DNA from 2 places in the Paenibacillus sp. MMO-177 genome. Region 2 is predicted to be linked to the other one. Evidence: riboswitches for the same ligand, from Rfam matches in the RefSeq annotation. Region 2 holds a riboswitch; the other holds the start of a gene.

Region 1 (3,410 bases), 410 kb from region 2:
GCCGGAGGGTTTGTAATGCAGCAGATGATCGACGTATTTGCCGATGACATCGCATTCGATATTGACCGAATCGCCGGCTTTCTTGTTCATCAGCGCGGTTTCTCCCAACGTATGCGGGATCACCGATACCGAGAAGCCGGCGGCATGGGTACCAACCACCGTTAAGCTGATTCCGTCAATCGTTATAGAGCCCTTCGGAATGACATACCGCATCATTTCGTCGTCAGCCAGCCGAATGGCGAACACAACCGCATTCGCATCCGTCTCCCGGCCGGTGATGATGCCAACTCCGTCCACATGCCCCTGCACGATGTGACCGCCGAATCGGCCTCCGGCCATCATCGCCCGCTCCAGATTGACGTCCTGGCCCGGTCGAAGCTGATGCAGATTGGACTTCCGGTAAGTCTCCGGCATCACGTCCGCATCAAACGATGTCCGGTCGAAGGCGATAACGGTTAGACATACGCCGTTTACGGAAATGCTGTCGCCAAGGGCGACGCCTTCCGTAACCTTTGAAGCTTCCACCGTCAGAACCATCGCTTCGCCTTGTTTCTTAACCCGTCTTAAAGTGCCAACTTCCTCAATCAGGCCGGTAAACACGGGCACTCCCCCAATCTATTCATTGCCGTATACCGGATATCCCGATATGCAAATATCTTCTCCCGCCATCTCTACCTTCACATTGTCCAGTTCGATGGCTTGCGACATTTTTTCGAACCCGGCGAACGTAAAGGTGCCGGGGGAGTCAAAGCCGCCGATAATCTTAGTTGCCATGTAAATCATTATTTTATCGATTAATCCGGCCTCCAGCATGGCGCCGTTAAGCTTGCCGCCGCCCTCCAGCAGAATCGAACCAATCTCCAGCTCGCCAAGCTTGCGCATCGCTTCAGCCAGATCAACCTGCTCTCCTTCGCCGCAGCGGATGACTTCAACGCCGGCTTCGGTCAACGCCTTCTCGCGAGCCGGATCGGCCTTCGCGAAAGCGAGTACAATCGTTCGGGATAAACCGTCCGTCACGACTCTAGCGTCCAGCGGCAGGCGAAGCTGGCTATCCACGATAATCCGAACCGGATGAATCGCCGGAACAGCCGCGCGGGTCGTAAGCTGTGGATCATCCGCCAGCAAAGTCCCGATGCCCACCATGATCGCCTCATGCTGATGGCGCAGCGTATGCACCTGTTCACGGGCGGCCGACCCGGTGATCCAGCGGCTGTCTCCGGTATGGGAGGCGATTTTGCCATCCAGCGTGCTTGCCGTCTTAAGCGTTACGAAAGGCAGCCGGGTCGTAATGTACTTGTTGAATTTCTCGTTCATGCTCCGGGATTGCTCTTCGAGCAGACCAACCACGACCTCGATGCCCTCCTCCCGGAGACGCGCGATCCCTCTGCCCGCAACCTGCGGATTGGGATCCGTGGTCGCCACTACGACGCGAGCAGCCTTCGCATTGATAATGCGCTCGCAGCAAGGCGGCGTTTTGCCGTAATGGCTGCACGGCTCAAGCGTTACATACACCGTTGCCCCTTCCGCTTCGTCGCCGGCCATCTGCAGCGCATGCACCTCGGCGTGACCTGTCCCCCGCTTAAGGTGGGTACCTACGCCGATAATCCGTCCATCCTTCACAACGACGCAGCCAACAACCGGATTAATGCCGGTCTGCCCGGATGCTTTGGCCGCGAGATCAAGAGCAAGACTCATATAGTACGAATCGTTTAAAATTTCCATAAATGCAAAAACACCCCCATTAGCCAGCTTAGCCAACGGGGGTGGGAAAAATAACCATTCCATGCTTGCAAAAAAAAGCAGTTCAAACGCAAACGGCCATGCAGTCCAAGGAAGTACCGCATACGTTTTGCCGATGAAATATAAGTCCAGTATAAAAATATAAACCCTGTATACTTTCTTATATTTCAAACAAACCTATCTCTCTTGTGAAAATAAGCACAAGAAAAATAAGCACGAACGCTCATGCGCAAACGCATCAAATGTGTCCCCTTCTCCCATCCAGACTGTACTGTCGGTCCCGGATTTGCACCAGGTCCACCGTTCCTTTCCGCGCAATGCGATGAATCGCTCTTGCATGGAATGGCCCGGGTCACGGACTGACGAGAAAGCGCCGCACGCAGGTAATTCCTGTTGTGCAAGCGCCGCTCGATCACCGCCGGTTGGGATTTTCACCCTGCCCCGAAGGTAAGCCACAAACTATAAATTTGTTAGTATCTTAACATTAAACTTCGTAAACTTCAACCTTTTGCATTTTATCGCGTCCTTTAAACGCGTCAACATGCTCCATGCCTTTTGCAACCTTGCCAAAAACCGTATGTTGGCCGTCCAGATGCGGCTGTGGTTGATAGCAGATGTAGAATTGGCTTCCGCCTGTGTTGCGGCCTGCGTGTGCCATAGCGAGCGTACCGCGCTCATGCTTGTTCGGGTTGATCTCGCAGTTGATCGTGTAGCCGGGACCGCCAGTGCCTGTGCCGTTAGGGCAGCCGCCTTGCGCAACGAAGCCAGGGATAACGCGGTGGAATACCACACCGTTATAGAAACCTTCGTTTGCAAGCTTTTCGAAGTTTGCTACCGTATTTGGAGCATCTTGGTCGAACAGATCGAGAATAACCTCTGCGCCGTTCTCAAGTGTGATTTTTGCTTGTTTAGCCATGTCTAACATCTACCTTTCTATGTCCGAATAAGACTACGTTACCAAAAATCTCCCTCACTTAGCAAGCGATTTGAGAAGTCTTGCCGGAATTACGTCGTTGCCGACGATATTTTCGAGCGATTCGCGCTGTACAACGAGGTCGGATTGACCGTCTTTTACGAAGACAACGGCAGGACGGCGGAACCGGTTGTAATTGCTTGCCATCGAGTAGTTATAAGCGCCTGTGCAGGATACGGCAAGCAAGTCGCCCGTTTCCGCTTTTGGCAGCTCAAGGTCGATAATAAGCTTGTCGCCGCTTTCGCAGGCTTTGCCGGCAATCGTAACGGTCTCCGTATTGGCTTCGTTCGCGCGGTTCGCCAGAATCGCTTCGTAACGGGATTGATAAAGCGCCGGACGAGGGTTATCCATCATGCCGCCGTCCACCGCGATATATTTGCGCACCCCCGGAATATCTTTCATAGTCCCTACGGTATACAGGGTTGTGCCTGCATCGCCTACGATGCTGCGTCCCGGCTCAACCCAGATTTCCGGAAGCGGGAAGTTCGCAGCCGAGAAATTCGAAATAACCGCATCGGTAATCGCCGCAACGTATTGGGCCACCGGAAGCGGAGTATCTCCTTCCACATAACGAATGCCGAAGCCGCCGCCAAGGTTAATCACCTTGAAAGTAAGCCCCAGCTCGTCACGGATTTGAACGGCGAACGCCACAACCTTGTCAACCGCCATGCGGAAGCCGTCAACTTCGAAAATTTGG
Region 2 (3,410 bases):
GGCCTTCCGGGTTAACTCCGGTACGGAAGCCAAAGTCTGCCTTCAGCAGCCGAACATCGCCGATACGGCCCTCTGCAATCCATTCACGGACCTTGCGGATGACCGGCAGGAACCGCGTCCACATCGCTTCCATCAAGAAGATGCGGTTATCTCTTGCGTATTGCACGACTTCTTCTGCTTCTTTTACGTTAACCGTAAACGGCTTCTCGCATAATACCGCTTTGCCCGCGCGCAGGCATTGCAGAACATGTTCCCTATGGGACGGGTGAGGAGTCGCGACATAAATAATGTCGATCTCGGCATCGTTCACCAGCTCCTCGTAGCTTCCAAACGCGCGTTTGCCGCCGAATTTCCCGGCGAACTCTTCCGCCTTCTCGAGTGAGCGTGAGCCTACCGCGCTTAGCTCTGCATCCTGGGCAAAAGCCAAATCGCGGGCGAATTGGGACGCAATCCAGCCGGCACCGAGAATGCCCCATTTGATCGTTCTATTCTCCATTATTTCCTACACCTCCAACCGCAGTATATCAGTAATTGACCCGATGTGAAAGCGGTTAAAGGCAATAGTTCCAAGCTTAATTCTGCTGCCTGGAAATGAAAAATAACGTAAACCAGATAAACACAAAGCCTGCAATCTGCGCGCTGGTAATCACTTGGCCAAATACCGTCCAGTTCAGAAGAACGCCTACCATCGGGAAGCTTAGCTCGGCGATCGTCGCATAAGAGGCCTTGATCTTGCTTAGCCCTTTATAATAGACAAGCAGGCTGACCAGACCCGGAAGCAAAGCTTGAAGCAGAAGATTGACGATAACGGCTAACAAGTCCGTCCCTTCCGCCAGCTTCCATGCCGCTCCTTCCGACCAGGTAATCACGAGAAGCAATGGCAAAGCCAGCATAAATCTTAGAGAAGTAACCGTCTCGTATTTCATGCTGCCAAGCAGATAACGCCCCATAACCGTCGAGCCGCCCCATAATGCCGCAGCGCCTAGCGACAGCAGGCTGCCAACCTGAACAAATTCATTAACATGGCCAAAGGGAAGCGTAAAACCAAACGTCAGCAAATAGGTTCCGACAATGGCAAGAATGAGCAACGGTCCGATTTTTTTGGGCAGAAGCTCCTTCAATAAGATCCTTGCCATCACGATCGCGAAGAGCGGCTGCAGCTTCTGCAGCAGCAGTACCGCATTGGGATTGCCATGTACGAGACCTTGCGTGAACAGAATCGTTGCCAACGCCGAGCCGCCCCACGAAACAAACAGCAACGCGCCAAGCTGACGAAGCCGAACCCCGCGAAGATCCGCGCGGAACTTCCATAACACGGGCGCTGCGGCAATGAACAAAATGATATGCTCCAGCAGCACGATCTGGGTAGACGTTAATGTTTTCAGCAAAATAATGCGAAATACCGGATCCACGCCCCACAGCGCGGCTCCAAGGACAACCAGCCAAAACTCCGGCTTAACGGGAGATTTGGTACGAAGAAGTGGTGATGCGGTGACATTGCTCATAATGAGTACCCTTTCTGAATACAGGACGGAGCAAGCGTTACGGCCGCGCCTTCGGCTAGAAGAGCAGCAGACGGTTTCGCTATGCAATAAAAAGCCCCGATCCGCTTGGTAATGCGCGAATCGGGGCCAACTCAAATAAACATGCATAGGGGCGGTTTCCCGCCTTCCGCAGGCTTACTTAAGCGATCTTCTATCATCCGGACTATACCGTCGGCCTTGGAGTTGCACCAAGTCAGTCCCCTTGCTGCTTGTCAGCTCAGGGAGTCGCGGGCTTTGCTATCCTCTGCCAGGCAGAGATTAGCGTTTACCGCCGGTCAGGAATTTCACCCTGCCCCGAAGATCCTTATTCCATTAAATTTTAAATGATTGGATTGAGTATAACGCTCTTTTTCCGAGTTGTCTAGTATGAATAGTCAGTTTTCACGCAATCGTTTGACGTTTAACTAAACCTTTACTTGCAGGGCTTCCCGCACAAGCGGCGCAACTTCCTTCGCCAGCAGCCGGATAGATGACTCTACCTGCGCAGCGGGCATGCCGCCAATGTCCATTTGGGCCATAAAGCGGGAATGGCCAAACAGCTTGTGCTGGGCGATAATCTTCTCCGCAATCAGCTCCGGACTGCCGATCGCAAGCGAACCCGCCAGCTTCTCGAAATCCTCCCGCGAGAGCGGAGTTCCGTTCTCCTTGCCTCCCATGAACTGGGAGTAATACACCGAATAGCCGGCATAAAATTCGTCCAGCGCCTGCTCCGTTGTCTTCGCCACATAACAGTGGCCGGTAATCGCTACCCGCAGCGCTTCTTCCGGGTAGCCGGCAGCGATGCCCGCTTCCTTGTAACAGTCTACAAGATGCTTGTATTTCGACGGTTCTCCGCCAAGCAGCGCCAGTGCCATGCCTGCCCCATGCCGGCCGGCCAAAGCCGCGCTTTCCGCCGTGCTGCCTACGCCGACCCAGACCGGGATAGCCGGCTGCACCGGGCGTGGCGCAATCTCGGCATTTTCCAGTGAACTTCGGAGACGGCCGCTCCATGTAATCCGTTCGGACAGATTAAGCTGCCTCATTAATTCAAGCTTCTCAGCGAACAATTCTTTATAGTCATCCAGCTCAAAGCCAAAGAGCGGGAAAGATTCGATATAAGCGCCTCGGCCTGCGATAATCTCCGCACGCCCGTCCGATATGAGATCCAGCGTCGCAAAATCCTCGAATACCCGTACCGGGTCCGCCGTCCCTAGTACCGTAGTTGCACTGGTTAGACGAATGCGGGAGGTCGCCTGCGCAATTGCGGCAAGGATAACCGGCGGCGAGGATAAAGCAAAGTCCAGCCGGTGATGCTCGCCTACTCCAAATACGTCAATGCCCGCTTCATCCGCAACTTTGGCTGCCTGGATAATTTCCTTCATCCGTTCTCCTGCATTCTTGAGCCCGCCCGTACGGGGATCAATCGCAAGATCGCCTAATGTGTAAATGCCAAACTCAAACGTTCCGTCATACCCTGATGAACCCATCCTTATATCCTCCTCAGCAATGCCACCGTGATCTTGATAGTCTAATGATTGACATTGCTTCCATTCCTATTCATGTACGTAAAGTAAGTAGTATACGTATAGTAAGTGAAGTATCTAGTAAGTAATTGTGCCTAATTATGAAGCATACGTCAAGCTTACTTGCAAAAAAGAAGGCTTGACTTCAAGGATGCCTTATCTACTACTATATGAAAACCAAATAGAAGGGTTCTTGCAAGGTAGGTCTCAAGAATCAGCGTGAAGGAATTTAAGATTGAATATTTTTCAATTGACGTAAACGCTTGCATGATTTATAGTGATAACGAGCCAAATATATAACAAGCCTTTTGGCATGTTACTAGTTCGACTAGGCATGAGCCAAGGAGAGTATCCGCCCGGAATA

What was found. A riboswitch is a leader RNA that binds a small molecule or an ion and turns the genes downstream of it on or off. The one in region 2 is predicted to bind FMN.
Region 1: it holds a riboswitch for FMN, as region 2 does, so the genes downstream of both, ribD (bifunctional diaminohydroxyphosphoribosylaminopyrimidine deaminase/5-amino-6-(5-phosphoribosylamino)uracil reductase RibD) here and WFK81_RS15015 (DMT family transporter) in region 2, are expected to answer to the same signal.

What each region holds. Positions count from the first base shown of each region.
Region 1 covers NZ_JBBCUR010000003.1:380,157-383,566, forward strand. The annotation lists gene ribE (riboflavin synthase) at 1-600, opposite strand, end outside; gene ribD (bifunctional diaminohydroxyphosphoribosylaminopyrimidine deaminase/5-amino-6-(5-phosphoribosylamino)uracil reductase RibD) at 616-1,722, opposite strand; FMN riboswitch at 1,986-2,193, opposite strand; gene WFK81_RS12910 (peptidylprolyl isomerase) at 2,225-2,656, opposite strand; gene lysA (diaminopimelate decarboxylase) at 2,711-3,410, opposite strand, start outside.
Region 2 covers NZ_JBBCUR010000003.1:790,941-794,350, forward strand. The annotation lists gene WFK81_RS15010 (Gfo/Idh/MocA family protein) at 1-496, opposite strand, end outside; gene WFK81_RS15015 (DMT family transporter) at 573-1,505, opposite strand; FMN riboswitch at 1,687-1,850, opposite strand; gene WFK81_RS15020 (LLM class flavin-dependent oxidoreductase) at 1,949-3,010, opposite strand.